One region of the Sporosarcina sp. Y352 genome, then DNA from elsewhere that is predicted to be linked to it. Evidence: riboswitches for the same ligand, from Rfam matches in the RefSeq annotation. Region 1 holds a riboswitch; the other holds the start of a gene.

Evidence for each region. A riboswitch is a leader RNA that binds a small molecule or an ion and turns the genes downstream of it on or off. The one in region 1 is predicted to bind FMN.
Region 2: another riboswitch for FMN. It lies ahead of ribD (bifunctional diaminohydroxyphosphoribosylaminopyrimidine deaminase/5-amino-6-(5-phosphoribosylamino)uracil reductase RibD); the one in region 1 lies ahead of AC1TO6_RS12335 (ECF transporter S component).

The regions. Positions count from the first base shown of each region.
Region 1 covers NZ_JBXCJE010000006.1:123,375-138,404, forward strand. Annotated here, with positions in the region: gene AC1TO6_RS12315 (LysM peptidoglycan-binding domain-containing protein) at 1-363, opposite strand, end outside; gene AC1TO6_RS12320 (RecQ family ATP-dependent DNA helicase) at 590-2,020, opposite strand; gene AC1TO6_RS12325 (YpbB family protein) at 2,026-3,066, opposite strand; gene AC1TO6_RS12330 (ferredoxin) at 3,176-3,427, shown strand; gene AC1TO6_RS12335 (ECF transporter S component) at 3,672-4,253, opposite strand; FMN riboswitch at 4,575-4,707, opposite strand; gene AC1TO6_RS12340 (hypothetical protein) at 4,784-6,001, opposite strand; gene AC1TO6_RS12345 (RNA polymerase sigma factor SigX) at 5,988-6,530, opposite strand; gene AC1TO6_RS12350 (ATP-binding protein) at 6,576-8,360, opposite strand; gene AC1TO6_RS12355 (response regulator transcription factor) at 8,353-9,072, opposite strand; gene ccsB (c-type cytochrome biogenesis protein CcsB) at 9,320-10,504, opposite strand; gene resB (cytochrome c biogenesis protein ResB) at 10,504-12,153, opposite strand; gene resA (thiol-disulfide oxidoreductase ResA) at 12,168-12,701, opposite strand; gene AC1TO6_RS12375 (pseudouridine synthase) at 12,920-13,651, opposite strand; gene AC1TO6_RS12380 (D-alanyl-D-alanine carboxypeptidase family protein) at 13,814-14,815, opposite strand; gene scpB (SMC-Scp complex subunit ScpB) at 14,830-15,030, opposite strand, start outside.
Region 2 covers NZ_JBXCJE010000001.1:353,672-368,701, forward strand. Annotated here, with positions in the region: gene AC1TO6_RS01835 (MFS transporter) at 1-329, opposite strand, end outside; gene AC1TO6_RS01840 (winged helix-turn-helix transcriptional regulator) at 519-890, shown strand; gene AC1TO6_RS01845 (hypothetical protein) at 1,012-1,608, opposite strand; gene AC1TO6_RS01850 (class I SAM-dependent methyltransferase) at 1,661-2,422, opposite strand; gene AC1TO6_RS01855 (GNAT family N-acetyltransferase) at 2,606-3,457, opposite strand; gene AC1TO6_RS01860 (uracil-DNA glycosylase) at 3,609-4,187, shown strand; gene AC1TO6_RS01865 (hypothetical protein) at 4,303-4,746, opposite strand; gene AC1TO6_RS01870 (ASCH domain-containing protein) at 4,755-5,102, opposite strand; gene ribH (6,7-dimethyl-8-ribityllumazine synthase) at 5,253-5,717, opposite strand; gene AC1TO6_RS01880 (bifunctional 3,4-dihydroxy-2-butanone-4-phosphate synthase/GTP cyclohydrolase II) at 5,731-6,924, opposite strand; gene ribE (riboflavin synthase) at 6,937-7,590, opposite strand; gene ribD (bifunctional diaminohydroxyphosphoribosylaminopyrimidine deaminase/5-amino-6-(5-phosphoribosylamino)uracil reductase RibD) at 7,852-8,667, opposite strand; FMN riboswitch at 8,727-8,875, opposite strand; gene AC1TO6_RS01895 (OsmC family protein) at 9,173-9,616, opposite strand; gene AC1TO6_RS01900 (methyl-accepting chemotaxis protein) at 9,682-11,445, opposite strand; gene AC1TO6_RS01905 (S-ribosylhomocysteine lyase) at 11,974-12,435, opposite strand; gene AC1TO6_RS01910 (FixH family protein) at 12,656-13,405, opposite strand; gene AC1TO6_RS01915 (DedA family protein) at 13,779-14,426, opposite strand; gene AC1TO6_RS01920 (hypothetical protein) at 14,656-14,952, shown strand.

The sequences.
Region 1 (15,030 bases):
GCTATCTGTTTTACTCTCATCATCCTCGGCCTCAATTGCAATATCCTTATCGGTGGCATCATTTTTTTTATCGGCCGCTTCCTTACTAGTTTCAAAGCGTATACCTGTTTCGCCACCTTTTGCAGATGTCATATCACCAGGGGAATAAAAATCAGAAATGAAATAAACTAAAATGAGTACTGGAATCAGCGTAAATAGTCCAAGAATTATGTTAATCATCAAATGGCCGGATTTCTTTTTCGGCTTCCGACCTTTCCTGTGTAATTCCGTACGCGATGGAAGGTCTAAAACTTCTGAACCTTCGTCTAAACTGATTTCTTTCCTGTGCTCTTCGAATTCAGTCTTGTAATCATCTTTTTTCATCGCCACATTCTCCTATCGCATCGTACTATTCTTCTATTATGACGAGTTTTGTCGTAAAAATCAAATACACATTGGTGAAATCACTACTGCCACTACGCTTTCATCTTGGAATAGATTGCGTCCAGATTTTGAATTGAGCCTGTGCCTGCAGGACGCGACGAATTTAGGACACCTTTTGACTAGCTGAAGGCTCATACTAAGTGAACTTGTTTGAGAAACCGAGCTATTATCCAAGAAGTACAGCTAGTCTTTGATCCCAATCCATCGTTCGTTTATCGAATGGAATCGACTTTTGTCCAACAGTGCCTATAAATTCTGCAGTTCTGCAAACTGAACAACAATATTGAGGTTTCACTTCACAGTTCTCACCAAAAAAACGTAAAATTTCGTGTCGAATGCATTGATCTGAGTGGATCAGTCGAAGCATCGTCTGTAGCTGTGCCTCTTTTTCCCTTATTAACTCATTCATCCGAATAATAACGTCTTCGATTGGCATCCGTTCAATATAGTAATCCATGACACGTTTTCCTGTTTCGCTGATTCGCGCTAATTCTGCAGCCTCATTAGGTGAAACATTATTCTCTAGAAGCTGTTGATAATGCCGAATTTCAGTTTCTTGCGGTATATCATCTTGAACAATAAACCGTGTTCTCGATTCGTCTTCTTGAGAAAAAAGCAATGTTGCAGCAGATTGTTTACCGTCCCGGCCTGCCCTTCCAACTTCTTGAATATAACTTGCAATGGCCTGGGGCACATGTTCATGGATTACTTGACGGATATCATTCTTATGTATACCCATGCCAAAAGCATTTGTAGCGCAAATCCAACTAATTTCACCAGTAATGAACTGCTCTTGGATAAATGCACGATCTTCTTGTTCTTTACCAGCGTGGTAAGATGCGACTGATACACCGTCCGTCTGGAGGATTGCTGAAAGTTCATCCGCACGTTTTCTTGAAGCAACGTATATAATTCCAGGACCCTGTGTTTCAATTATACGACTTCTTATCCAATCCGTTTTCATCATCCCGTTGTCAACTTTAATAATCGAATATGAAATATTCGGACGATCAAGTGATTGCTGATGGATGATTGGTGTCCGTAACTGTAAATAATGGCAAATATCAGCTTTTACCTTATCATCCGCTGTAGCCGTTAAAGCCAAAATACCCGGACGCGCCACACCGTTGAACAATTCCCCAATCCGTAAGTAATCTGGCCGAAAATCAAATCCCCATTGCGATATACAATGCGCCTCATCCACTACGAATAACGACACATTCAAAGTGCGGAGTAGTGCAGTCACTTTTTTCTGCAACAGCATTTCAGGTGAAATAAAAATAAATTTATAATGCTGCAACTCATTCATTATTCGTGTCTTTTCAGAATAAGTGTGGAATGAATTCAAAGCAACCACTCGTTTTTCACCATTTCTTTTCATGATGGCCACTTGGTCTTCCATTAAAGCAACCAAGGGTGAAACGATTAAGACTGCTCCTTCAAAGACATATGCTGGTAGTTGGTAGCAAAGGGATTTCCCAATGCCTGTAGGTAAAATGGCGACCGTATCTTTACCTGCAATTACATCTCGAATTACCTCCTCTTGACCCGTCCTGAATTGGTCAAAACCAAATTTCTCTTTCAAAATTTTGTGCATCTCCACTAGCATTCCACTCCAGTCCGAGCACCTAGAATTAGTCGTAGTTGAAAATAGGACAAGTGCTCGAATTCCGATTTCAGCACTCGAAGTCTTCGTGTTCCAAATTCACTAACCTTCAAAATGACTGCCACTACATCTTCCTCTGAAACAAAATCAGTTAGAGGGAATTCTAAGTCATTAATAGACATTTCGACGAAGTGATCTTCAATCGTACTTGTTTTCAATTTACGTACATTGACTATGTCTTCAATCGATAGTCCACGGATAAAAAGCTGTTTCGTTTTTACTGACGAATCAGTCAAGTATGTCGAAACCTTGACGTTTTCAGCTAATTTTCGCAACAAAGGCAAATCGGATGAATTCAAGATTACAGTTAGTAACATATGTAATGCTTCTATAAAAAGTAGACGGATGTCAAATGGATTTTGTTTCAAAGTATCCGATAATTGATCCCAAGTCCATCCGCTCATTTTAAAACCGCTCAATCGATAGGTGATAACTTGCTTTTGAATGTCGTCTATTCCGCTTCGTGTAAAGCAAACGCGAAGCTCTTCGCTAAGCAAGCGAGAAAACGCAGGATCGCCAATAGGCAAAGTATGTAAGATAGATTTTACAAAGTGCTGGATATCGCGGTCTTTTTGAACTGGCATGAAAGACTTTTCACCTGCCTTAAAATTAGAGACCGTTTGAACTGTAAGCGATAACCTTCCAAAAAAAATCATTTCACGACCTCTATAATCCCAACCGTTAAATTGATAAGATTGAATTTTTGCGACTTCGGCATTTCCCTGTTCAGTCAACTTGACGTATGAATCATTCATGGTTAAAATAAGTTCTTGATCCGCCAATTGATGAGCAACTAAATTAAACTCTTCTAACGACAATTTTGGTAAAATGCCAAAGAATTCTTTTAAGCCGTAATATTCGACATCCTGCAAAGTCTGACCCGATTTTTTGCCGCGTAATAGGTGAAAACCCGCATAGATTTTGCGTTCCCCATCTATTCTACTTATGATGGTTAATAGTATTGAAAATAGATTCATTTTGAATTCCTCCGATAAACAAACGTTTTTTGTTGAAAACTCTTGTCAACATCATTAGAATGGATTATGAAGTAAATTTTTTGTACGGAGAAAAGAGGAGAAAAAGACTATGCCTAAATATACAATCGTCGACCAAGATACATGCATCGCATGTGGGGCGTGTGGAGCAGCTGCTCCAGATATATACGATTATGATGACGAGGGGATTGCTTACGTTATCCTCGATGATAACACGGGTACAGCGGAAGTTCCAGAAGAACTAATGGAAGATTTGGAAGATGCTTTCGATGGCTGTCCAACCGATTCAATCAAGACCGCCGATGCACCATTTGATGGCGATGCGTTAAAATACGAAAATTAATTTCAAATTAGTAGTCGACATACACCAACCAGTATTACTAGCTCAGCGCATCTCAGTTGACGTCGGAGATACCATACCGACCCAACTACACTAGATTACTCCACAAGCATGTCCTATGCAGTGTTGAACGCGCTGAACTCACCTTCAGGTCACTAAATTAATTAATACATAGAAAAGCCGTACCGGTAAAACTTCCCGGTACGGCTTTTCTCTATATAGTATTTTGACTCGTTACATTTGTAATTCAAGAAGCTAATTGTGACCGCTGTTGAGCAATCCATTTTTGCATACTATTGAAAAGTAGCAATGTAATAACCATTAGAATAACACCTTTGACAAGGTTAAATGGTAAGATTCCCAATACAATCATCGAGTACAATGCATCACCTGACATAGCCGGCATATTAAGGAAGTAACCGTACATTGGCAAGAACAATACATAGTTCAGGACGCTCATGCCGACTGCCATCGCAACTGTTCCAGCAATCAGACCGACCGTAAGGCCTTTAGCCGTCCGGAATTTATTGAAGATGAAATAGATAGGTAGTATAAAGAGTACACCCGTTACAAAGTTTGCAAGTTCTCCTACAGGTACTCCTGTCGGGCTTCCTGACATGAACCAGTGCATAATATTTTTAAGCAATTCAACCGATATTCCAGCTACAGGTCCCATAGTCATAATTGCCAAAACGGCAGGAATCTCACTGAAATCGATTTTCAGAAATGCCGGTAATGCAGGTAACGGGAAGTTAAACTGCATCAAAACAGTTGAAATACTCCCTAGTATCGCGATCAAAATCATCTTACGTAATTTCTTGTTTGTCATTTGTTCCTCTCTCCTTTTGCGATTCACTTCAAAAGAGGAAAGGCCGTTCCATCCTATATATGTCGACAAAAAATCCCTAAAGCAAATAGGCTTTAAGGAGTTAAAAGGTACGTTTCGCTTTCGATACATGTCGCAATACGTCATCAGCTTCGCTCGTTCACATCAATATGTGTCTAACTTAAGGACACTCTGGTGTTCACTTACTTGCATCTATTGCTGCATTCATCTCGAAATCTTCACAAGTTAAAAGGAATAAATCTCCTATTTACCCATGATTAAACAAGCACCCTTTTTGTGGACAACACAAAAAGATGGCCGCACCTTCACCTTCTCCCATCCAGACTATACTGTCGGCTCCGGAATCACACCGGTATCAGCTGTTAAGCTCGCGGGCTTGGAAAAAAAAAGTTCCTTTACCGCCGGTCGGGAATTACACCCTGCCCCGAAGATGAATCAATATTATGTTACATTTCTATTGTATATATAAAAGAGTGCTTTGTAAACAGTTCAGTTTACAAAGCACTCTTTTTTCATTTCAAAATGAAAGGTAGCGGATTAGACCCAATCGGAACCGGTAAAGGTTGAATGAAGTTAAAACCGTTCCATTCTTCTTGAACTACATTTTCAAATTGAAGCTGTTCACCAAAGCTAGCGGCCGTTAACAGCATACCTTCAATCATTAACATTCCTTTTGTCGGCTCAATCGCTTCCAAGTCCAGGGGTTTTGTGAATGTTACAACAGTCACTTCAGTTCCTTGATTTACTTCAAATTCGATAGCAGCTGGAATGACTGACTGAAAAACATCATTTGGCTTTATCCTCATCTGTTGCAGTGCTTTTACGATAGATGGCTGCGTTTGCGAAAAGTTGGATGAAAGAAACTGCTGTCCATCTTCTTGCTCAAATAAGTAGTAATTAAAGTGATTGATACCACTCTTTAACACCATTGGCGTACTGGGCTGCCCGACTTCGGAAAATACGACTGCCGATTCATCTTCGTGCTGAAATTGTATTTCTTTAAAATCATAAAACGTATCCTGTAATGTATTGAAATACACTTCCATCGAAGCAGACGCCAAGTCGTAGCCATGCCCCTTCGGAAGCCGGTGGATAAGGTCTAAATCATCCCGAATAAAAACACCTTCATAAGGGTGATATGCAGTAAATCCGAGCGCTTCCTCGTCGATACGCACCGCATATTTTGTGTATAAATCATAACTTGTCGGATTCAAAGTTCCAAAATCCGCTTCGATTTGACTGTTTGGAATAACGAATGAAACAGGAATGCTTGATGCCTGATCACCTGCAAGCCCTAAATGGAATAATGTAGCGTCTGCGAGATCTACGGGATAGACAGCAAAACGATGCATACTACTCTCCACGTTCGCCATAATAGTAGAGGATTCCTCCGTCTGTTTTTCGGCCGTTGCCATTTTAGACGATTCATCTCCTACCGTAGAAGTGTCAAAGTCATCACTCTTCGTCACAGCCGAGTCTGCACTTTCAGACTTCATTGCGCTGTCATCTCCCCGAAACATCGATGGGATTAGAAGCCCAACAACTAGCAGAGCAGCGATAGCTACCAATGCCGGCATCCACCTTAAAGATCGCTTGCGACGGTGGTCGCTCAGCCTTTCATCCTGCTTAAGCCGTTCAAGAATCCCCGATTTTGAACGGTTATCCTCTATATCAGGCAAATCTCCAAGGAGATTTTCAATCTTGTTGTTATTCCATTTATTTGGGGTCATCAAGTTCCCTCCCTTCTGTCGGAAGAGCATTCAATTTCTTTTGTAAAGCTTTGATTGCCCTGTGTTGAGTGGTCTTTACTTTGCCTTCTGTCCAGCCAAGGATTTCAGCTGATTCAGCAATTGAAAGGTCTTGGAAATAACGCATAATGATAACCATTTTTTGATCACCTGTACACGTATTAAGTGCGTTTAACAGCTCTTGCATTTCTTCACTGAGTGTAACGATTTCCTCCTGAAGGATTCCTGTCGAAACGAGCTCACTTTTTTCCCAGTCGAATTTATCAAAGAGATGTTTTTTTCGCACTGTGTTTTTCCTGAAATAATCTATTGCGACATTTTTGGCAATTGAAAAGAGCCATGTCTTTTCGGAACTTTTCCCCTCAAAACCGACGTACGCCCGCAGCACCCTTACATATACTTCATGCATAAGGTCTTCAGCTTGATCACGGTCCCTTGTCAAATAGATAAGAAACTTGAACACATCCTGATGATACTGCTCGTATAGTCGGTGAAAAACGGAGTCGTTCATAAAATTCCCCCGCTCTATTAATTAGTCGTTCTTCAAGCTATTTAGTTACATATTTTTTAATAGCAATGTACAACAGAAAATCGTACCTTCAACGTCGCCCCTTGTTGCAGTAATTCTGCCGCCGTGGGAGTCGATTATACTTTTCGCGATAGCAAGTCCTAGGCCCGTACCGCCTTTCCCCCTTGTTCTCGCTTTATCCGCTTTATAAAATCGTTCGAAGATGTACGGAAGATCCTCTACTGGAATCCCAACGCCTGTATCCGTGACTTTTATTTCAATCTTATCTACAAGCTTTTCAATACTAATTTTGACGCTACCTCCATCAGGCGTATGGCGTATGGCATTGTCGATTAAATTAGTAAATACTTGCTCCAACCGATCTTCATCAACGTTTATAATTAATTCTTGGGTTTCTGGAAATTCGAAAGACAGTTCAACATTCGCTTCTCGCGCTACTTGCATGAACTTAAATACAATTCTGTCCAGGAAAGGGATTATTGACAAATCATCTTTGTAAAGCCGCATATGACCGGACTCCATCCTAGCGAGATCCAGAAGATCCGTCACAAGGCGTCCCATTCTTTTCGACTCATCGTGAATGATTTGCACCATCTCGTCGCGTTCCTCATCACTGTTGGTCACGCCATCTATAATCGCTTCACTGTAACCCTGCAGCATGGAAATGGGCGTTCGAAGTTCATGGGATACGTTTGCGATGAAATCTGAACGGAGCTTTTCAAGTTTATGCTGATCCGTCATATCTCTTAAGACTGCAACAGCCCCACGAATACTATTTCCGCTATAAAGCGGGCTTATCGAAATACCATAGAACTGACCATTCAGTTCCAATTCATCCTCCACTTCCTCAGCAAACGTAATTACGTGTTCAAGCATATGAAAAATGGCTGGCGGTATATGGCGATTTCCTTCTAGTTCCTCATTTTTAATATACCAATTTTGCAAGAGTCTTTCTGCTTGGGGATTACTTAAAAGAATCGTGTAATCACGATTGAATGTAATGACAGCATCCGTCATTGATGTCAAAATACTTGAAAGTTGTTCCTTATCCTGATTAATTAGTTCTACATGATATTTAAGTTGTCTACCCATCTGATTAAATGCCGTAGCGAGTTGACCAATTTCATCATTTTGATTTACAGGCAAACGAGTGTCGAAATTACCTTTTGACAATTCAAAAGCAGCTTGCCTAAAACTCCTTAAAGGTAGAGTAATTCGAGTAGACAGGAAGAATGCAAAAAATGTCGTTAAAATAAATGCTATAAATGCTGATAAAAATACAATATGCGTAGTTCTTTTCGTAGTTCTGTGGACAGCTTCAAGACTTTGGTAAATGACAACCGTACCAGTTACTTCATTTTCTATTTCAAGTGGGTAAGATAAAACTAGATATTTCTCCATGACATCTTCTTCAATATTAGAAGGTAGAATCATTTCCTTCACGACTGGCTTATCCAGTTTTTGATTGAATTGGAATAGAGATTCATTCAGGATTTTTTCCTCTATCTTTTCCTGGTTTAAGCCCTTATGAAACGAATCGGTAACTTCTCGGTCGGAACCCACAACCATTGCATTTGTTTCTTCGTCAAGAATGTCATGAATAATTACTTGCATCGAAGGTCCACCTTCATGATCTTCGACGATTTTACCGATTGTCGTTACTACCCTTCGTAAGGTATCCTCGGCTTGTTGCGTATGAAAATTATCAAGGAATTCTAGTAACAGTACTGTTACGATAAAAAGGACAAAGGAAACGAGAAGCAATATGGTTGCCCATAGCTTCCCGACAATTGAATTCCATATCCTATTCATTAGGAATCTCGAACTTGTAGCCGACTCCCCACACAGTGACAATCATTTTTGCCGCCTGTTCAGAAACGCGACTGAGCTTTTCTCGAAGTCGCTTAACATGCGTATCGACAGTACGAAGGTCGCCAAAGAATTCATAATGCCATACTTCTTTTAACAATTGCTCTCTGTCGAAAACTTTGTCCGGCGACTTCGCAAGGAAATAGAGAAGTTCATATTCTTTAGGCGTCAGCGCCACTTCTTTACCATCTGCTGTAACACGGTGTGCATCGTGATCGATTGTCAATTGTGGAAAAACGACTAAATCTTTCGATGTAGATGCCGAAGCTGATCCCGGGAATGTAACTGATCTTCTTAATATCGCCTTAACGCGCAGTACAACTTCACGCGGACTGAACGGTTTCACTATGTAATCATCCGCACCGGCTTCAAAACCGGTTACTCTGTCGGACTCCTCACCTTTTGCTGTCAGCATTATAACAGGCGTCATTATTTTCTTTTCTCTCAATTCTTCCAGCACTTCAAGGCCATCTTTTTCAGGCATCATTAAGTCAAGTAAAATACAGTCATAATTATTAATAAGAGCCTTTTCAAGAGCTTGGGCTCCATCAACCGCTTCGTCAATTTCATATCCTTCTCGCGTAAGATACATATTTAACAGACGGCGGATTCTCTCCTCGTCATCTACTACTAACAGTTTCAACTTTTCGTCCATAGATGTATACCCCTTTCAACATGCTTCTTATTCCATTGTACAAGTCGCCATGTAAAAAAGAAACAGAAAAGCGGCGGTGGCTTGCTTTGTCCCCGTTTCAATATGACGGATCAGTGAAGTACAGTAGTTTTTAATGAATCGTTCGGATGTTTTTATGTAAACAAAAAAAAACTTCATAGAAGTAGTTACCCAACTACTTCCATGAAGTTCTAAATTACTATTCAATTGTAAGTTTCCTTACCTTGTCTTAAGCATAGGAGTGTAACCCAGCAATGATTAAGTTAACAGCAATTAGATTAAACATAATAATAACAAACCCGATAACTGCTAGCCATGCTGATTTCTCGCCGTCCCACCCTCGTGAAAAACGCAAGTGAAGGAATGCGGCATAGAATAACCATGTAATAAGCGCCCATACTTCTTTTGGGTCCCAACCCCAGAACCTTGACCAAGCCTCATGAGCCCAAATCATAGCGAAGATGAGTGCACCGAGTGTGAAGACAGGGAAACCAATCAATACAGCACGATACCCAATTTCGTCCATCATTTGCGAATTCGCTTTTTTAGCGAGAGGCTGTAGCAATGCCGCAATTGGACGTCGGAAAATAAGTCTCAGAATCAAGTATAAAATGATTCCGCTCGCGATTGACCAGACAAATGTTGTAAGTGTTTTCGCATTAATGATTGGCGGCATTTCGGCAAATGGCGTCATTACACCTGGTGTAAGCGATTCATAACCAGCCATTCCGAAAAGTGGTGGATAATTGTACTCAATTTTAGCAGGTTGTTCATTTTTATCAATGTATGTGAATTCTGCTTCATAGCCTGCTATTTTAAACGACGTCGAAGACAATACGAACCCAATTACTAGTATAAGCGTGAAGATAACCGCCTCTAGCCAGAAACGCTGTTTCGACTTTTTCGTCATATCAATATTCTTCAATAAGTAGATGAGTCCCGCAACAGCACTAATCGCAAGAATCGATTCACCAAGTGCGGCCGTAATTACATGAACCCACAACCAATAACTTTTCAGTGCGGGAATAAGTGGTGTAATTTCCCTCGGGAACATACTTGCATACCCGATGATAATAATCGCGATTGGCAGCGCGAACAAGCCGAGTGATGGCGTTCTATAAATGTAATATAGAAGAATAAATGCCCCTACGAGCATCATTCCAAATGCTGTTGTAAATTCGAACATATTACTTACCGGGGCATGTCCTGATGCTATCCAGCGAGCAATGAAATAGCCTACATGGGTAATGAATCCGATAATCGTAATCGTAATTGCAATTTTGCCCCATCTGTTGTTTTTATAAGTAGTTTCCGATTTAGCACCTTTTACCGCACCGCCGAAAAAAAGCGTTGCGACAAGATATGCGATAAATGAAACTAAAAGTAGATTAGCACTTAAGTCTGCAAGTCCCATTATATTTTGTCCACTTCCTTATCTTCCAAGGTAGATTCTTTGTCTTGTCTGTCTTCATAATATGGTAACTGTGCAACTTCTTTTACTTGATCCAGGTCTTTCTTCAAGGAAAACCAGTTTTTATTTGTATGACCGGCAACTAACAGCCCGCCGTCAGTCCCTTTTTGAATCCAAATTCTTCTATGGTGCCAATAAGATCCTTGCGAGACACCAATCATGAAGATAATCCCCCCTACAAGAAGGAGATATAACGTTTTATCCTTGCGTACTGTAAGTCCCGATATATCTCGGGTTTCTGCACTAACGAAATTCACTTTATAATCATTGACTTCCGTTTCGAGTGTTTGTTTGATCGCAACAAAGCTCATTTCACCATCAGGCTTATCCGGAGTCACCATTTTAAAGATGAATGCAGGATTGTTCGGTATCGGAGATTTCGATATTGGTTCCCCGTTCTCAACCCCATCATAGTCAGGATAATAATCACTCAGTACAACGCTTGCGCCATTCTCAAGCTCGTAATCACGTTCCGGATTGTTAAGGTCGACCGTGAATTCCCCGAATGATGAACCCGTCGCTTTTTCAGTTAAATTGAACGTCATTGATTTTAATTCATCTAGACGAAAATCCATTTGAAACACGTTATAGCCATCAAATTTTAATGGTTTATTGACAATAATTGAGTAGTCCTTCACGAACTCTGTCTCATTGGAACCGGGAAGACTACCTTCCTTTTTTTGATACAAAGAGACATCGGTCTGATAGTTTTTCGCAATCATGCCAACACGTTCGAGCGCATCACCGAACACTTCGTCAGCTTCCTCTTTTGTATAGTTTTCTATGATGAATTCTTTACTTTCCAAAAAGTAACCTTCTGCCCCCGGAATAGAGCGTGTTTCTCCTTCGCGGATCCACATCGTTTCATCTACATAAAACCCAGGTATACCACGCAGTAGAATACCGAATAAGAAAATGATAAGTCCCAAGTGATTGACGTACGGACCCCATCTTGAAAAACGGTTTTTCTCTGCAAGTATTGCTCCGTCTTCCGTCTTCACGTTGTAACGAAGTTCCTTCAGTTTCTCCTCCGCTTTTAGAAGTGCGGCATCTGGATCTTCCGAAGGTCCTTCGCCATAGAGACGTTGTTTTTTCATGAAGGAAGGATGGCGTTTCGTACGTTGCTTTTTCAATGATTTATAAAGTGGAATAACCCGATCGACACTAGCGATGATGATGGATGCTCCAAGCATTCCGACTAGTGTGATGAACCACCAGCTATTGTACATATCATGAAACCCTAGTTTGTAATAAATGGTTCCAGCAAATCCGTAAAGTCTTTCATAGTAAGCAGCTAACTCCACTTCTGTGGATGCAGGTACATATAATTTCTGTGGGAATATCGTCCCGATTGCAGCTGTCGCGAGAACGGCAACAATAATACTGATACCAATTTTCACACTTGAAAAGAAATTCCATACTTTATCAACTATTGAACGTTTATATGTCTGCGATCTTCTTGCCGAACCTTCGTAGCGCATGTCAACAAGTTTACTTTCTTTCGCTTCTTCTGTTTGCGGTCTACCACATCGCTCACAAAGCACTGTGCCAAATGGATTGTCATGACCGCACTGGCATTTGATTTTGCTCATTCTGGATTTACTCCTTAAGAGGGTTGAATGCTTTCCATGAGTGTAATGATCTCATCTTCAGACATTTCCCTTGTTATGATTTGTTCAATTTCGCCGTCTTTATTGATAAGAAAGGTCGTAGGAAGCGGCACTATATTATAGGCTTCCTTAACACTCTTATCCTTATCGATTGTGATTGGAAAAGTCAGGCCATACTGGTCTCTAAACGTTTCAACCTTCAAATCAGATTCGGCGATATTGACTGCAAGAATATTGACGCCTTTTTCTTCAAATGCTATATGTTGATTTTCCATATATGGCATTTCCTTTTTACAAGGACCACACCAAGTTCCCCAGAAGTTCAGGAAAACGCCCTCGCCTTTATAATCAGATAACTGATGCGTGTTGCCTTCCAAATCGACAAGCTCGAAATCGGGGGCTTTATCTCCAACCGCTAATACTTTCACTTTATCTTTCGAAGCGATGGTATAGACAACTGCTGATACGAGAAGCAACAGCACAAACGTCCTAATAATTAGACGAGATTTCTTTTTACCTGCCTTAGCCATATGCACTACCTCCTAACAATAATTAAGCTCTGCCTTAAATTATAACAAATAGACCTTTGCAGTAACTTGCTATAAATGAAGGGTTTGTGAACAATTGCCTCACGGGGAGGAAAGTACTTCAATTCCTTCCCCATTTGCCCAGGGCAAGGCGTCAATCACATTTTTTAGATAAGTTTTGGTAAGCAATCAAATTTCGCATAGGCGCAAATGATTCGAAATCAGCCTATTTTACCTGTCTCCGCGAGGACACGAAGCTGTTTCACTTCATGTTTGGTCAGTTCACGTGCTTCGCCTGCATTCAACCCGTGGGTTGTTATGTTCCCAAATGATTCCCTACGAAGTTTTTGAACCGGACATCCGATTGCATCGAACATTCGACGTACTTGGCGGTTTCTGCCCTCGTGAATCGTGATTTCAATGAGTGCAGTACCGGCTTTCTTATCTACCGTCTGCATTTTCACATGCGCTGGAGCAGTTTTACCATCTTCCAAATCGATACCTTTTTCTAGTTTACGAAGCGCTTCACGATCAGGAATCCCTTTTACTTTTGCAATATACTTTTTCTTAATACCAAATTTCGGGTGTGTCATTAGATAAGAGAAGTCTCCATCATTCGTCATAATGATTACACCAGATGTATCGTAGTCAAGTCGTCCAACCGGGAAAATCCGTTGTTCAATTTGCGGAAACAGGTCTAAAACGGTTTTCCTACCTTTCTCATCGTCGACAGTGGAAATAACCCCTCTTGGTTTATATAGCAAATAGTATACGTAACTTTCTTTAACGAGCTCTACACCTTCAACTTCCACTCGGTCGGAATTGGATACTTTTGTCCCTAATTCCGTAACAACTACACCGTTCACTTTCACTTTACCAGCTACTATTAGTGTTTCGGATTTTCTCCGTGACGCAACTCCTGCTTGTGCTAGTACTTTCTGTAATCTTTCCATTAAGTCACCCCATCTTCATTCTGTAAAAAATTATGTCACACTTTGTCGTAAATGAAAAGAAGACTGACCTATATAGCATCAGTCTTCTCAAAAACGTCACAATTGAATTATTATTGGTGACGGGGTTTGTTTTCCACGATTCTCAGTAGCTTTCACTTAGATTCATTGTTTTAGTAGGACATTGCTCGCTACTAGCGGTTCTCCATTGAGTGAGACGGTCCATACGCCACTACTATTACCACTTTCCCCACGAGGGATTTGAATGACATTGGACAACTCTTCAGTTTCACCTTTTTTAAGCAGCAAACGAATGGATTTTTCCAATTCTGCTTCTACACCCGGTAGAATATCGTAAACTCCTTTTTTTGCGACGGTTACAATTTTATAGTTAGAAAAAACTTGATTTGCCAAGTTTTTATGTGTGTTCCAGTCATTACCGTCATTGAGCGTGACTACAATGATGTTTTTTCCATCCTTCTCAAAGTAGGTTGCAAGCGTTCGACCAGCAGCTTTTGTAAAACCTGTCTTCCCTGCAATTACAGTCGGTTCAGAATGGATAAGTCGGTGTTTATTTCGCCAGCTATAGACTCGATCCTTGCCCTCATAACTATAGTTTTTAGTGGATGCAATTTCACGGAACTGGTCATTTTCCATCGCGTAGTGCAGCATAAGCGCTGTTTCAAATGCCGTAGACAAGTGAAGCTCATCGTGCAGGCCAGAAGGATTAGTAAAAACAGTGTCATTCAAGCCGTAGAGTAGTGCGTTTTCATTCATTAAATTCACGAATCCATCCATTGAACCACCAGCTGCTTCTGATAAAGCAAACGCTGCATCATTCCCTGATCGCAACATCAAGCCGTAGAGCAACGCATACGAGTCCATACTTGTACCTGTCTGCAAATACAAGGAAGACCCTTCCGCTGATGCTGCTCGTGGAGATATAATTACATCTCCGGGAGGTGTACCACTTTCAAGGAACGTTAACGCCGTCCAGATTTTTGTCAGACTGGCAATTGGCAACCTGACATTTTCATTATGGCCTTCCAGTAACCTGCCCGTGTCTGCATCTATTACTGCCCATGCCTGACCGGACGCGGCCACTTCGTTTACCCCTGTGCCAAATAATATCGAGAAAAATAGGACAACAATGATTACCCGTTTCAAGAAATGTCTCCTCCTCAGTCATTTTCCATTGCAAATGCTTCCTGGAACTTTGTCATGAACAAGTCTGTTTCAATCTCCTCTCCCTCTTCGTCCTGAGAAAGCGGTGGCAAGCCGACAAGTGATTCCAAGCCGAAGCGGTCAAGAAACAAATCGGTCGTTCCATAAAGGATTGCTCGTCCACTTCCTTCAAAACGACCTTTTTCCATAATGAGCCC
Region 2 (15,030 bases), on a different contig from region 1:
AATGCAGAAATGACACGGGCAAGCAGTAAGACCGAAACACTTGTTGCACTTGCCGCGATGCCGTTCCCTATAATAAAGACTACCATAATCCACAGCAGTAATGATTTCCGCGGCATTCTAGAAGTGAGTGACGTTAAAATTGGCGCACCAATCATTACGCCTAGTGCATAGAGCGAAACAGTCAGCCCAGCTGTTGTAACCGATATATCGAGATCTTGAGAAATCAGCGGCAATAGCCCCACACTGATAAACTCCGTTGTTCCAATTGCAAATGCACTGACAGCTAAGGCAAGCAGTGCAAACATACTTCTCTTTTTATCTAAAGTCATTCTTTTCCTTTCCTTTCTATTCTCACGTTATATGATTAAATCGACGAAGAGCTAAAATTCATATCGTGTAACCCACCGCTTATGTTAGTATGATTCACAAGGGTCATAAAGAAAAGTACGCACTTTAAAGTGCTGTAGGTACCAATTAGTGATATAGGTACTTTTAGGTTCCTATAGAGGAGGATTATAATGACAAAAAAGAAGTATAATATATCTGTCGAAGCGACATTAGAAGTGATTGGCGGAAAGTGGAAATGTGTCATCCTCTGCCATTTAACTCATGGTAAAAAACGAACCAATGAACTGAAACGACTCATGCCTGATATTACGCAAAAAATGTTAACGCAACAATTGCGTGAACTGGAAGCGGATGGCGTTATTAACCGGATTGCATACAACCAGGTTCCCCCGAAAGTGGAGTATGAGCTAAGTGAATATGGTTTAAGTTTAGGGAGCATTTTGGATGCGCTATGTGCATGGGGAGATGTTCATATCACGAAGGTATATGGAGATAAATTTTCTGTCCTAGGTGATAGCGTCTTGAACGATAAGCTGAGATAACTGACTGCATAAAAAAAAGAGATTCCATTCACACGGAATCTCTTTTTCCACTTTGCAGGGAGGTTATTTTCGACTGCATTTTTTTCATTGTCATAACATCTCTGCCCTTCTTTGTAGTGCGTTAAAAATCACCCTTTATGATTTTTTCGAGCTCACCATAGTCCTGATTATAGCGAATCTCTCCTATTTTACCCTCCTCGGGTAATACCGCAAGGCCCGTTATCTCGGCTTTCTTTTTGTTGCCGCCCTCTTTTTTATACTTTACATGAACCGTAAAGCCGTAATCACTGGCCCGATCCTCGCTTTGTTCCACGTCAATCTTGTCGACAGTAATTTGATAGCCTGAGTTATCAGCTGCAACTTGATAATTCAAAGGGTAAATTAGAATGTGTCTGTCATATCCTAATTCGGTGAAATGCGGTCCGTATATCTTCTCCAGATAGTTGGTGAACTCTGTATCATCCGGCGGTGTATCCGGATTGTTGCGTTGTTGTTTTATCAAACCGTTAAAAATTCTAGTAAATTCTTTGTCGGGAGCAGTAAATTCATGTTCAAGTACAGTTTGAATGGCAACCTTATTTTTGTCTTCTGGTTCCGTTACCGAACATGCTGCAATCAGCAATGAAAAAAGTGCGAGGGAAAGCAATAATCCGATATCCCGATGTTTGTTTCCCCTTTGAGTGGTAGATGGATCCCTCCTAAAGAATTTACGATACATAAAGTCAACTCCCCGTATAATGTATGGTCAATTTATTTCACAAAGATAGTATCTACTCTTTATTAGCCACAGCTTCAAACGTTATTGCCTGTTTTGGGTTCACCGGATACTCCCCAAAATTATAGTCCGAAGAAATTGTAATATTTTCAAACCCTATGTCTTCTAAGATTAGCTTGAATTCTTCTATTCCATACCAACGTAAAGGGAATCGTTCAAGTTCGGTTTGTAAAAGCGTACCGTTACGCCATTTCTCATATCGCCCATGCGCTATTGAGTACTGATGGATATAGTCAATTTCCACAGTTTTATTTTCCAATGTGATACTATCACCGTTTGCACATTCCCAAGTTCTAGTCGAGACTTTGCCTATCGTGACATCGGACTGCATAAATAAATCAACAATTAACCTTCCACCATCTGCAAGATGATGGTGAAAGTTTTTCAACGCTTCAATAGACTCTTCTCTTTTATGCAGTAACAAAAATGTACCCGCAGGGATAATTATGGCATCATATTTCTGATTTAGTGAAAATGACTCCATTTCTCCTTCGAAAAGGTTAGGGGTTAGACCCCTTTTTTCGCAGTTGGTACGACAGATAGTTAACATATCAGCCGAACTGTCAAATCCATCAACCTTAAATCCTTTTTCCATAAGTGGTATCAAGATTCGACCTGTACCGGTGGCGGGTTCGAGAATACGTCCTGTGCAAGAATCTAATCTATTTAAATAATATTCCACATCCCCGAATGAATGCCCTATAGGTTTGTCTAAATCATAGACTTCAGAAGATAACCTACTATAATAACTTAACAATTTACTACTCCTTTCAACTTCCACACTTATTTATCATCAAATACAATTATCTTTAAATACTCCAACTATTAAAATGTATAGATGACGCTATATTTTAGAACCTATCGCCTATAGCACATTAAATTGGTAATTTTTATTTCAACTTAATAAGGTACTATCATACGGCAATGCTAAATTTCACATTTATCCCCCTACAAAACCAAGCTGAACAGAATTTGCAATTTGTTGATAACCAATTTCTTGATAGATTTTGTTCGATGTCTGATTCAATAAATCTGTATAAAGAACGCAGAACTTATATTCTTTAAGAAGTTCTTTTGTTCCAGTAGCAACCATCGTCCGGGCATAGCCTTTTTTCCTCTCTTCCCTAGGTGTAAATACGAGAGACACTGTAACGCCATGATTTGTCGGGCGCGCTTTTTTCATCATTGATACGACTTTCCCGTCATCCTCCCACAAAAACACTTCCTGTTCTTCTACAAATGATGCAACTCTCTTTTTTACATCTGCTTCAGCTGAAGATGGTAATTCTGCATCTTCTTCAAACAAACTGTACCACTTTTCAATTAGCGGACAGTCATCTTTATCTGCAAAACGCCAGGAACCCGGGCTGTGCTTTAATGACTCATTTACGTTATCCAGTCGGTATATTCCTTGATCCATCAACAATTTATGAGTCATACCTATTTTTGCTTCCCATTTCTCTGCAAAAAAGTATGCCCATGGTTTCAAACTAATGATAGAACTAATTTCGGTTCCAAGTTCCATTAATTCTCTAATTAACAAATCCATACATTCTTCCAACCTGTCTTCATCAGTAAAAACAAGGTTTAAAGCATGCGGAGGTGTCATTTGAAATAGTGCTAGCACTTCCCCATCCTCTTCAATTGTTGCCATGAAGGGGTTTTCATACCTTCCTGCTTTGATAGCATGCAACACACCAAGAAAAAGACTGTAGACATCTTCTTCTTTAAATAAAGTCGGTTCCGCTTTTAATGCGAATTCATTCACGTCTACAAATTGCTTCAATTCCATTCCCACCAACTCCATTCACAGTAATTAGTTTCTTCAAAATCTTACTCCAATTTTACCATAAACGACCAGTACACTGTAGCGTAGTTTGAAATCCATTGATTAGAGGAAAGCTTTAAAGATTGAGTCTGACCAGTAAAGGGAGATGAAAACCATATCTGACTTTTGTCCAAAAACATTGACGGAGGAACCAACCCCTAATCAGCTTGTAGATTGTAAGTTATGCGGTTTATATGAACACGGAACACGGATGGTCTGGGGTGAAGGTAATCCGAATGCGCCCATTATGATTATTCTAGATAATCCAGGAGCACGTGAGGACCGTGAAGGTGAGGAATTTCTTTGCGGGACGCGGCAAACTCTACAAGAAGTTGCCCGTGAGGCAGGCTTAAAATTAGATGATTTGTATGTCACTTTTATCTTGAAAAGAAAACCCGTGCGCGCCTATGAAAAAGAGGTAACCCGTCAAATCTGTATGCAACATTTAGATCAACAGCTTACAGAAAAGAAGCCCAGTCTAATTCTTTGCTTGGGAAATGTGGCGGTCCAATCTTTTTTTCAAAATACCGAAGTCGATGTGAAGTCATTACGGGGTAGTTGGCATGATGTACGAGGATTTCAGACGGCCGCCGCTTACCATCCACTTGCTGTTAGACGTCGACCTAACTTACGTTCATTATTTTTACAGGATTTGAAGTTCGTTTCAGAACGGTATGGTGATTTAATCCGGTAACAGGCACCCTTTCAAATTGAATCTATTCAGGCAACTCACTATAAATACAAAAAAGACATGCATCAGCTAAAATGCATGTCCTTTTCTATGTATGAAGAGTACTTCTCATTCATATTCACCAAAGCATCGGTTTTTGAACCATGAGCCAAAGCATAATCAGCATAAGACCAATATATATCCAAGAAGTTGTATTCAAACGATTAAGTACTTTATTTTTATCAGTATCCGGATTTTTAAATTTCCGTAAGACAATTGTAAATCCTTTGGCCAGAAAAACTCCAGATAAAAGCATTACTGCAAGCGTCAAAATTACCCATGATGTATACCATGGCCAAGGTCCAAATATTAATAAGAGGGCACCGGTGTAGACAAGAGAATGTCCTGCATGCATGACGATGCGGATGATGACGTTGATAACAGATAAATAAGTTTCCTCTATTACAGTTTCAACGTCACGCAATCGCTTAATAATCGGCATTAATATAAATAATGGACCTATGGCGAGGACAGCACTGATAACGTGCAGAAAGACAATCGCACCATAGATTCCCGAATTCATTCAGAACGTCATTTCGCCACGGGGCTATATTCATGCACCCATACGCTCATCGTCGGTATCCATGGCATTTTATCATGCATCGCAAGAATGGATTGTTTATATTCCTCCATCGATGTGTAGCCCTCTTGCTTTGCATTTTCGTCCGTCATTTCACCAAGCGTCTGTGAATATATTGCATCTACTTTGAACTCTTTACCTTCGAGTACCATTATTTCACCAAGATCTGCATAAACACCATTACGACGTGTAGCCGTCTTTTCGCCATTTATCACTTTCTCAACGTCTTTTGGAATCGTAACAAGCCTCTCAATCGAACATGTTTTTTCAGGAAGTCTAACATTTGATTGTTCACTCATGTAAATCGCCTCATTTCATAAAATAACAACTCCCTCTATCATAACTATTCCAAGCGAAATTAGCGAGACTTCTGGTCACAGATACTAAAATAAAGACAAAATAGGCTCAGTATCCAGGTAATCGGATACTGAGCCTTCACTTATCAGTAATTAAATCTGTTTCAACAAATTCGCCATCTCAATTGCAGAATTCCCTGAATCCCATCCTTTATTTCCAGCTTTCGTTCCTGCCCGTTCAATTGCTTGTTCAATTGTATCCGTCGTCAAGACACCGAAGATGACTGGGATGCCTTCCTGCAGATTGATGGCTGCGACTCCTTTAGCAACTTCATTACAAACAAAGTCGAAATGCGGTGTTGATCCGCGTATGACTGTGCCAAGTGTGATAACAGCATCGTACTTACCGGAAGCAGCCATTTTCTTCGCGATTAGCGGGATTTCATAAGCACCCGGTACCCACGCAACAGCAATATCACTTTCATCCACTCCGTGACGATGCAATGCATCTTCCGCTCCGCTCAATAATTTACCAGTGATGAAATCATTGAATCTAGCAACGACGATACCAATTTTAAGCCCTGTTCCAATTAAATGTCCTTCATAAATTGTTCCCATTATTATTTCCCCCTCAACTATTTAGTATATGGCCCATTTTACTTTTCTTTGTGTCCACATACGCTTTATTTGATTCTTTTACTGGCATTTCGATTTGAATACGCTCCGTTACTTCCAAGCCATGTCCACCCAGACCGGCGATTTTACGCGGGTTGTTCGTCAAAAGATGAATGGTTGTTAAACCGAGTTCCCGTAGGATTTGTGCGCCGATTCCGTAATCTCGGAGGTCATCCGGGAATCCTGATTTTTCATTAGCCTCAACCGTGTCGTATCCTTCTTCTTGTAGCTTGTATGCTTTCATTTTATTGACAAGACTGATGCCCCGCCCTTCCTGACGCATATACAGCAGGACGCCTCTTCCGGTTTTTTCAATCTGCGTGAGTGCTGCCTGAAGTTGAGGGCCGCAATCACATCGGCATGAGCCAAAGACATCGCCTGTCAAACATTCCGAATGAACGCGGACTAGTACATTTTCAGCATTTTCAATATCACCCTTTATCAAAGCAATATGTTCATGCCCGGTTTCTGTTTCTTTAAAAGCGACTGCTTTGAAATCACCATAATCCGTCGGCAAATCAATATCCACGATACGCTCGACAAGTTTTTCAGTTTTTCGGCGATAAGCAATCAGTTCCTGAATCGTTAAAATTACAAGGTCATATTTATCCGCGATTTCTTTTAGCTGTGGTCCTCTAGCCATCGTTCCATCGACATTCATAATTTCAACTATCACGCCCACCGGCTCTGACCCAGCAAGCTTCGCAAGGTCGACCGCAGCTTCTGTATGACCTGACCTTTTTAAGACACCGCCAGCCTTGGCAATCAATGGGAAAATATGACCAGGTCTTGTAAAATCAGTCGGTCTGGCTTCACTCCCCAGCATCTTCAACACGGTTTCTGATCGTTCAAATGCAGAAATACCAGTGTGACACTGCGCGTGATCGATGCTTATCGTGAAAGCTGTTCCGTTTACATCGGTATTATTATTTGTCATAAGTCCAAGATCAAGCTGTTGGGATTTCTCTTCATCTATCGGCACGCAAATCAATCCACGACCTTCAGTCGCCATGAAATTAATCATTTCCGGCGTTGCAAATTCACCAAGCGCAACAAAGTCCCCTTCATTTTCGCGATCCTCGTCGTCAACAACAATTATCGCTTTTCCTTTTTTCAGATCTTCGATTGCTTTTTCTACGGTAGTGTACATCTTTTTTCCTCCTTAACTGAGGAATCCGCTTGCGACAAGTGTATCCATTGTTAAACCGCCAGTTGATTTCTCTTTGTTAGTAGTAGTCATAAGCCGTTCAATATATTTTGCAAGCATGTCGCATTCTACGTTCACTTTATCCCCTGGTCTTTTCCGACCGATGATTGAGTCATCTTGTGTAACCGGAATTAGTGAGATGATAAAACTTTCTTCTGTCACACCAAAGACAGTAAGCGAAGTACCATCCACTGTTACTGAACCTTTCGGGATGAAATACTTCAACAATTGAGGCTCGACACTGATTTCAACATAAATGGCATTTTCTTTTTGTCTTACTGACACGACTTCTCCGGTGCCATCAACATGTCCGCTGACGATATGACCACCGAATCGACCATCTGCCGCCATTGCACGCTCAAGATTGACGGGACTTCCCGTTCGCAATGCATGAAGCGTTGTCGCCTTGACTGTTTCAGGCATGACGTCGGCAGAAAAATGATTACTTGAGAAGTCCGATACCGTCAAACAGACACCGTTCACTGACAAACTGTCGCCTTTTTTAACATCGCTCAGCACTTTAGCGCAACGAATTGATAGTTGCATTGAATTCGATCCTGGTCTGACCGCTGAAACTGTTCCTATTTCTTCGATAATTCCAGTAAACAATTATAGTCAATCCTCCTTCAGGAACTTGGCACGCAATCGAATATCGTCCCCGATTTGTTGCACATTAAAAAAACGGAGTGATTCTCATCCGCCATCCTGTTCTGCGTGTCGTCCACATAGATAGATGCCTATTGCCAGTCAATCTCGGTGCCATTTACAAATACAGTTCATCCGCCAAGCCTTCAGTGATGAAACTGCAAAGGAAACGGCTGTCGCCTTCGACAAACAACTTCATCTTTACCAGACGATTTAAAATTACATTCAAAAAAGGTACATTTTCTGAGATCCTTTCAATTGAAACGAGAGGATATTCGAAAAAGCAGGTTCCGACTCTGGTAAATCGAGTGTAAAAAAAATTGTTTCTGTAGCGCAGTCAGTTACGACATTAGCCGTTTTGGGCGTCCTGAGATGCCGTTCTAAAATAGTTCGAATTGGATTCTTTCCACCATGGGGCAAACGGGTGGTGAGGAAAGGGTTATTGTGAAGTACGGTTTGTACGCCAGCCAAAATAGCATCATGGATATTGCGGAGGTGATGGACTACGGTTCGTAATGCAGCCGAAGTAATCCATTTGCTGTCCCCATTCTGCGTTGAAAGTCTACCGTCAAGAGTTGCGGCGGCTTTCAAGGTGTCGTATGGTGTCCCGTATTTGCTGAAATACAAAAATGCTTGGTTTGACTGCTCTGCCTCTTGTTGTAAAATGCCGGAGATGACTTCGATTCCCGCTACTTTAAGAAGCCCGACTCCTGTTCCTTTTACGGAAGGATTCGGATGGAAAGACGCAACAAAGAAACGTTGAATTCCTGACGATCTAAGTAGATCTGTACACGAAAGTGTTTTCCTTCTATGGAAAAACTGTTCTAGTGCCAAATATAGATCTGCACCAACAGAATTCAAACCTGTCATCGTCAGTGCCTGCACTTCTGTATGAGGTGTTCTAGCTCGCAAATGTGCACCGGTCCCTAATATCAGACCGTCTTTCGCGCAAACAGCACCGACGAGTAGATTCGGCGAGGCTTGTCCCTGTGCAGTCCGCACCAGTTCAAGAGCAACTCTCATATAATGTTGAGGTTCCATTTGCATTCCCCCTTTCACTATTTGAAAGGGCAGAGCTTGCAAGCATAGTACGTATAGCCAAAACACTTCTCCCATCCAGACTGTAACTGTCGGTGCCGGAATTTCACCAGCTCCACCGCCTTCCTAAACGAAGAAGGACGGGTCACGGACTTACGAGCTATGCTCGATCACCGTCGGTAAGGAATTTCACCTTGCCCCGAAGAGTTTGTTTATACGTACCGATTTAAAGTTAACATACTTTTATAAAAAAAACAAAAAAACTCAGTTCGTTTCAAAACGGAACTGAGTCTCAGTCATCATTGTCCTTATTCTATTAAGTCTCCAATCGAATCGATATCAATGTATTACGGAACAACTAGACCAAATTTTAACACCTTCCATACTTACGCCAAGTTCTTCAAATTTACCAACGGATTTCCAGGATATGCATTGAACGTTTATGCTATCCAAGCTTCGAGTGGTGCCTCTGAACCAAAGTCAGCACCCCCTGTTGTGAATGGAGATTTTATTTTACCACTTTCGCTTTCAATTCAATTTCAACATTTCCTTTTATCGCCCGGCTAATCATACAGGATGTTTCTGCCTTTTCCGCAAGTTTATAAGCAAGTGCTTCATCCTTTTCAGTCGCATCCAGTTTCAAAACGATTTGGGGTTTATGTATAATTTTTTTGTATGTAATGACACCGTTTGTTACATCGACAATTCCCACAGACTCCATTGTCAACGCTTCCTTTTCAAGCTTGCTGCGTTCCATCATCGCAGCGAGCGTAATAATATAGCATGTGGCGGCTGCTCCTAATAACATTTCATCAGGGTTTGTACCTACTCCTGGCCCATCCATTTCAGGAGGTATTGACACTGTTGTCTTCAAATTCCCAGCATCAATCGTTCCGATATCATTTCGTAAACCTGGCCAATCCGCTTTCAAATAAAAGTGATGTTCTGCCATCGTGTATGCCCCCCTTATATTTTGTTGCTGTAATCATCTGTACAATTCTATTTTACACTTCGGTCTCAATTCGTAGTATTAAATTGATTGGCATTTTCCAATAGCTTATCTGAAAGTAAGGATAGCTCTGCTCCCGTTTTCTCAACTTCTTGCATCGCTTCGACTTGCTCCTGAAACGCCTGTATCATTAGCACTGCATTACTCTTATTTTTCTTTGAAACATTTCCCACTTGTTGCGTAGATTGTTCCAACAAGGGTAGGCCGCTTTCCAATAAGTCTAATTGTTCTTTCATAATGAACAACTTTTGATCCAATAGTCGAATATGATTTGTAGCTTCTTTAAAATTCTTACTATTTTCATAAGTCATGCTCTCAAAAGCCGTCGCTTTCTGTTTCATTTTTTCTATGTAAGCAGTAGAATTATCAACAGATTGTTCCATTTCAGAAATCGTTCCTTTTATTTCTTCTGTTGCATTGGCAGATTGCTCCGCTAAACGTTGTACCTCGTTCGCTACTACTATGAAACCCGCTCCTGCATTTCCAGCTCTTGATGCTTCAATTTTCGCATTTAATGCAAGCATGCGTGTTTGGTTCGTAATTTTGTCAATTGTCGTAACAACTTGTGATACAGACAAGAACTTTTTTTGTAAAGCATCAATCGTTTGAATGACGCTTTTCATACTATCAAAGAAGGTATGCATACTATTAGCAGCTTCGATTGTCGAATCCTCTCCAGCTTTTACGACTTGCTCCGTAACTGTTGCCACTTGAAATACTTCGTCCATTTTATTGAACATTACACCCATTTGCATTTTCATATGCTGAAAAGCTTGTTGCTGAGATACTGAAACTGAAACTGTCTCCGATGCAATCTTCTCTAACTCAGAAACTTGAACTTTTAAATAATCGTTTTTCGTTAGAAGTGTATTTGAATTCTCATTTAAGTGACTTCCGGTCTGCGCTAATTGTGTACTGGTGTTTTTAATTTCCACTAGCATCTGAGACATATTGTTGATCATCATCTGGAAACTTTTTATAAGGGAATGAAATTCGGGTGTAGTTGATTGAATCGATAGGTTGACACTTAAGTCTCCCTCCCTGACCATTTGCATTTTTTGTTGTAATACAGTTATTGGTTTCGTCATTCGGTGAATCGTTGGTGTAATGACTAGTAATGCAATGATTAATGCAAGTAGGATTGACACATAAATTACCTTACTCATTTCTCTCGTATCAGATAAGTAATCGCTGTCTGGAACGACAATAACATATTCTCCGCCTAATTCTTGAATACGGAAAAAGCTAATGGTATATGGATTCCCCTGAATTGTTTCATGTAAAATACCTTTTCCTTCTTTACTAATTTTTTCTGCGATTTGATTAGACAACTTCAGAGTTGAATTTCCATTAACAGCAAAAGGGATCAGTTGATCATCCTTACCGTAAAATATAGTTGGATTATAACCATCTTGCGTTAGTGAAACATGTTGCCTTTTTATGACTCCCTCAAGCTCTTTCATAAAGTTTTCTTGATTACCTACATGCACTAACATCAATGTTTTCGCCATATCATTGACAATTGTCACTTCTCGTTCCAAGTGTGAAGATACAAGATTAATCGTGCTGGTTTTCATTTTTTCATATGCTGTCAACCCTATCGTAATGGTAGATACTAGTAAGATAGCTAAAATTACACCTAGAAGTCGCAATTTAAATGAGATGGTTGTTAGCCTTAATGAAAAGACTTTCCTTTTCACTTTTTTAAAAAGGGACGAGCCCATTTTAAAAAATTTAATCCTTTTACTCCAAACAGCCTTTTCTTGTACCATTCGCCTCATCTCAACAAGCACCTCACAGGAATTTATACTCAATTTTCTCACAAGCATGTAAAAACCCTGTAAAAGTTGTGTAAAGTTTCTGTAATTTTTGGAGGATTTACGTTAGTGATGATAAATAGGTCACTGAAAAGATTTCGTATTGAAGATTTAACTGTTGATTACTTGCATGGAACATCAGGGCTTTAAAACCACCTTTTTCACTGGACTATTTTCGGCGAATTATAACGACACTTTTACTGAGGGGCAAGTATGGCATCCTATTGTGATTAATTACCTGCCGTGTTCCTTGGGAGAGCGACGGATGAACAAGCTTCATAAGATTGCCGAAAAAGTAAGTAGGGGATGCGAATTTGTCGCATCCCCTACTTACTTAGACCTCTCGATAAGCATATAAAACTTGTTCAATTCAAAGCGAACCAAAAGCACAGATACAAGTAGTACCTAGTGTGCGATCAAGTTATTTACTGGTTTTCATTAGTTCATCGTCAGATGCGTATTTTTACATATTAAAAAAAACCTTTATTGAGCGAACACTTGACGCCACTCATCTTTTTTCTCAAGCATTTCTTTCGCCAATCCTTTTGCCCCTTCCAGGCTATGGCTTGCAGCCCAACCACACTGCACTTCATTGCAAGCTGGAACCTCTGTTGCTGTGAGTACATCTTCCAACGTCTTTTCTAACACAATTAGAATATCGTCAAAATCATCATGATTAATAACGGATAAGTAAAAACCTGTTTGGCAACCCATGGGACTTAGGTCGACAACATTATCCGAATGGTTTCGAATATTTTCAGCCATTATATGTTCAATAGAATGGAGGGCATCCATTTTCATATGCTCTTTGTTCGGTTGTTTGAAACGAATATCGTATTTATACACTTCATCACCATGGGTCCCTTGCTTAACACCTGCTAATCGCACGTACGGTGCCGCAACTTTTGTATGATCTAAGTTAAAACTTTCAACATTCATTTTCATTTTTATCTCCCTCTCATTATCTATTGAATTCCTATCTGTTTACCACAAGATATAAATGTTATTACTATTTATATCATAAAAAGGATTTATTAGCTATCAGAATAGTTGAAATAACACAATACTTCTTGGGGAAAATAAATTATGCAAAGTCATTTCCCCCTTGATTAATTTGCAAATAAAAACAAGCCCCCTTAACATCGTCAGGGAGGCCTACTCTTACTTATTCCATAACTTCAATTGAATGTTCTTCGTGCTCATGTAATTCATTATCGTCTTCTACATGAATTTGTATTTTATGTGACCCTGCTTCTGTGAATTTATAAGTTATTGAATACTCGCCGGCAACTTTTTCTTCCGCATCTATCCAATCATGTTTGTCGGGATTAGCGTCATCCCAGATTTCAAAACGTACACGCACTTTTTCAAATGGCTCTCCATCAAATTGCAAGTTCACGATGAATTCATTATCCTCGCCCGACTTTATATTTTCACGTTCCATAAAGTCCATCGAAAATCCGTCTGCGTGGTGATTTTCAACTTCTCCTTCAGCTGCCTTTTCATAATGCCCGCCGTCACCAACTGTAACTTCTTTCACGGGCATTGTGTGCAAGCCTCTCGCTGTTACATGGACTTGAATATGGAACAGTCCATCATGATTAAATGTTTTTTCGGCTGAGTATATTCCATTCTCGTCGTTTGTTGATTCAACTTTTTCACTAGCGTCTTTTTTACCTTCTTCCCAGATTTCGAATACAACTTCATCTGCATCATCTATTTTGTCTTCACCCTGTGTAACGACAGCAGACATTTCTACAGTTCCATTCACTTCAACCTCTTCTGTAACAGTTAGGTCTACTTTAAGTGGTAGTGCTATTCCTGCTGCGTCTTTTTTCACAGCATCCTCTTTACCGCATGCTGCCATTGTTAGTAACACAAGTACAGCCAATACCACTCCAATTTTTCTCTTCATTGAAATCCCCCCGTTGTCTTTTTACTTAACGTAGTTCGCTATGTTAGTAAATGATAAGTTAGAACTTATTGTGAGATAATATGTTTCACAGGTTTTTCATATCTATTGGAAATAATGATTATATTGAAATAAGTTCCTATCTTGAATTCACCCCCCATTATGATTATAGCGATGAACAGCAAATGAGGGAACTGATTCGCATGTTTATAGAAATGAAGATGAATGGGGTAAATTTCAAGGACTTAAATTTGGCAGAGCAACTCTATCGCAAAGCACTTCTTACCTGGTGATCTTTTCGCACGGGTCCAACTTTTTTTGTGAAATTGAATCTCCAAAACACCTCCTGTAATTACAATCAGGAGGTGTTTCGCTGTTAGTATTTTTTTCGAGAGCGACTTTTTACAATACTAATAATAGCAGGCAAAACTGATATAAAAATAATTAATAATATAACAGTAGAAAAGTTTTCTTTAATAATGGGTATATTACCGAAGAAGTAGCCTGCCATTGTACATATACCTACCCATAATGCTGCGCCTACAATATTGTAAATTAAGAAATAACGGTAGTTCATCCTGCTAGCACCTGCTACAAAAGGAACGAACGTACGAACAAAAGGCATAAAACGTGCGATTACTATTGTTTTTCCACCGTGACTATTAAAGAAATTCTCAGCTTTATTCATCTTATCCTGATTAATTAATTTCCCCATAAAACTGCCCGGCTTAATTGTCATTCCAACTTTCATACCTATGTGATAATTCACCGTGTCGCCAATGACTGCCGCTATAAAGAAGCCACTGAGTAGAACGACGATATTGAATGCGTCCATCGCTGCAAGTGCACCGCTTGCAAACAATAATGAATCACCTGGCAAAAAAGGAAAAATCACAAGACCTGTTTCAACAAACACGATTAAAAATACAATTGCATAAGACCAAATACCGAAGTTCTGAATAATTTCAACCAAGTGCTGATCTATATGCAATATGAAGTTGATTAGATTTTGAATTATAGTCATTCACAAACTCGCTTTCAAATTTATTTATCAGATAAACTGATGGGCACAACCTCATTCATCATACTTCTTTCAACTGAAATTGTCACGAAGTGTAATAGAATTAGATGTTATGGTACAAGCTAATTTAAATAATAACCCAATTTACTTTTATCATCATATGAATACAATTCTGTTACAATATGCTTAGATATTACATATTATGTTCAAACTAAAGCTTGGAGGTATCACAATGAATGACAAAGACACACAAAGCGTTTCAACTCTTACATATATTATAGTCGAACGTATTATGGGTTGGTACGACCAAAAAACAAGTCGTACTGTTCACCAAATCCATTTATATAATGATACGATTTCAACAGCACAACACACTTTTAAATTAGACCACGTACATGACATGTCATACAAACCCTTTTCCAGTGGAAACGGTTTTTTCTATTTACACACAACACAAGGTGTCTTTTCCTATGAAGTCGATACAAATCCGACTCACTTCATTCTGACGTATAAAAATTTACGGAGGTAATCATTCCCTTTTTAAAAGTTTTGTTTAGTTTCCCCCTGTTGAAGGTATATAAAGAGAGAGATAAAAAAATGGAGGGAT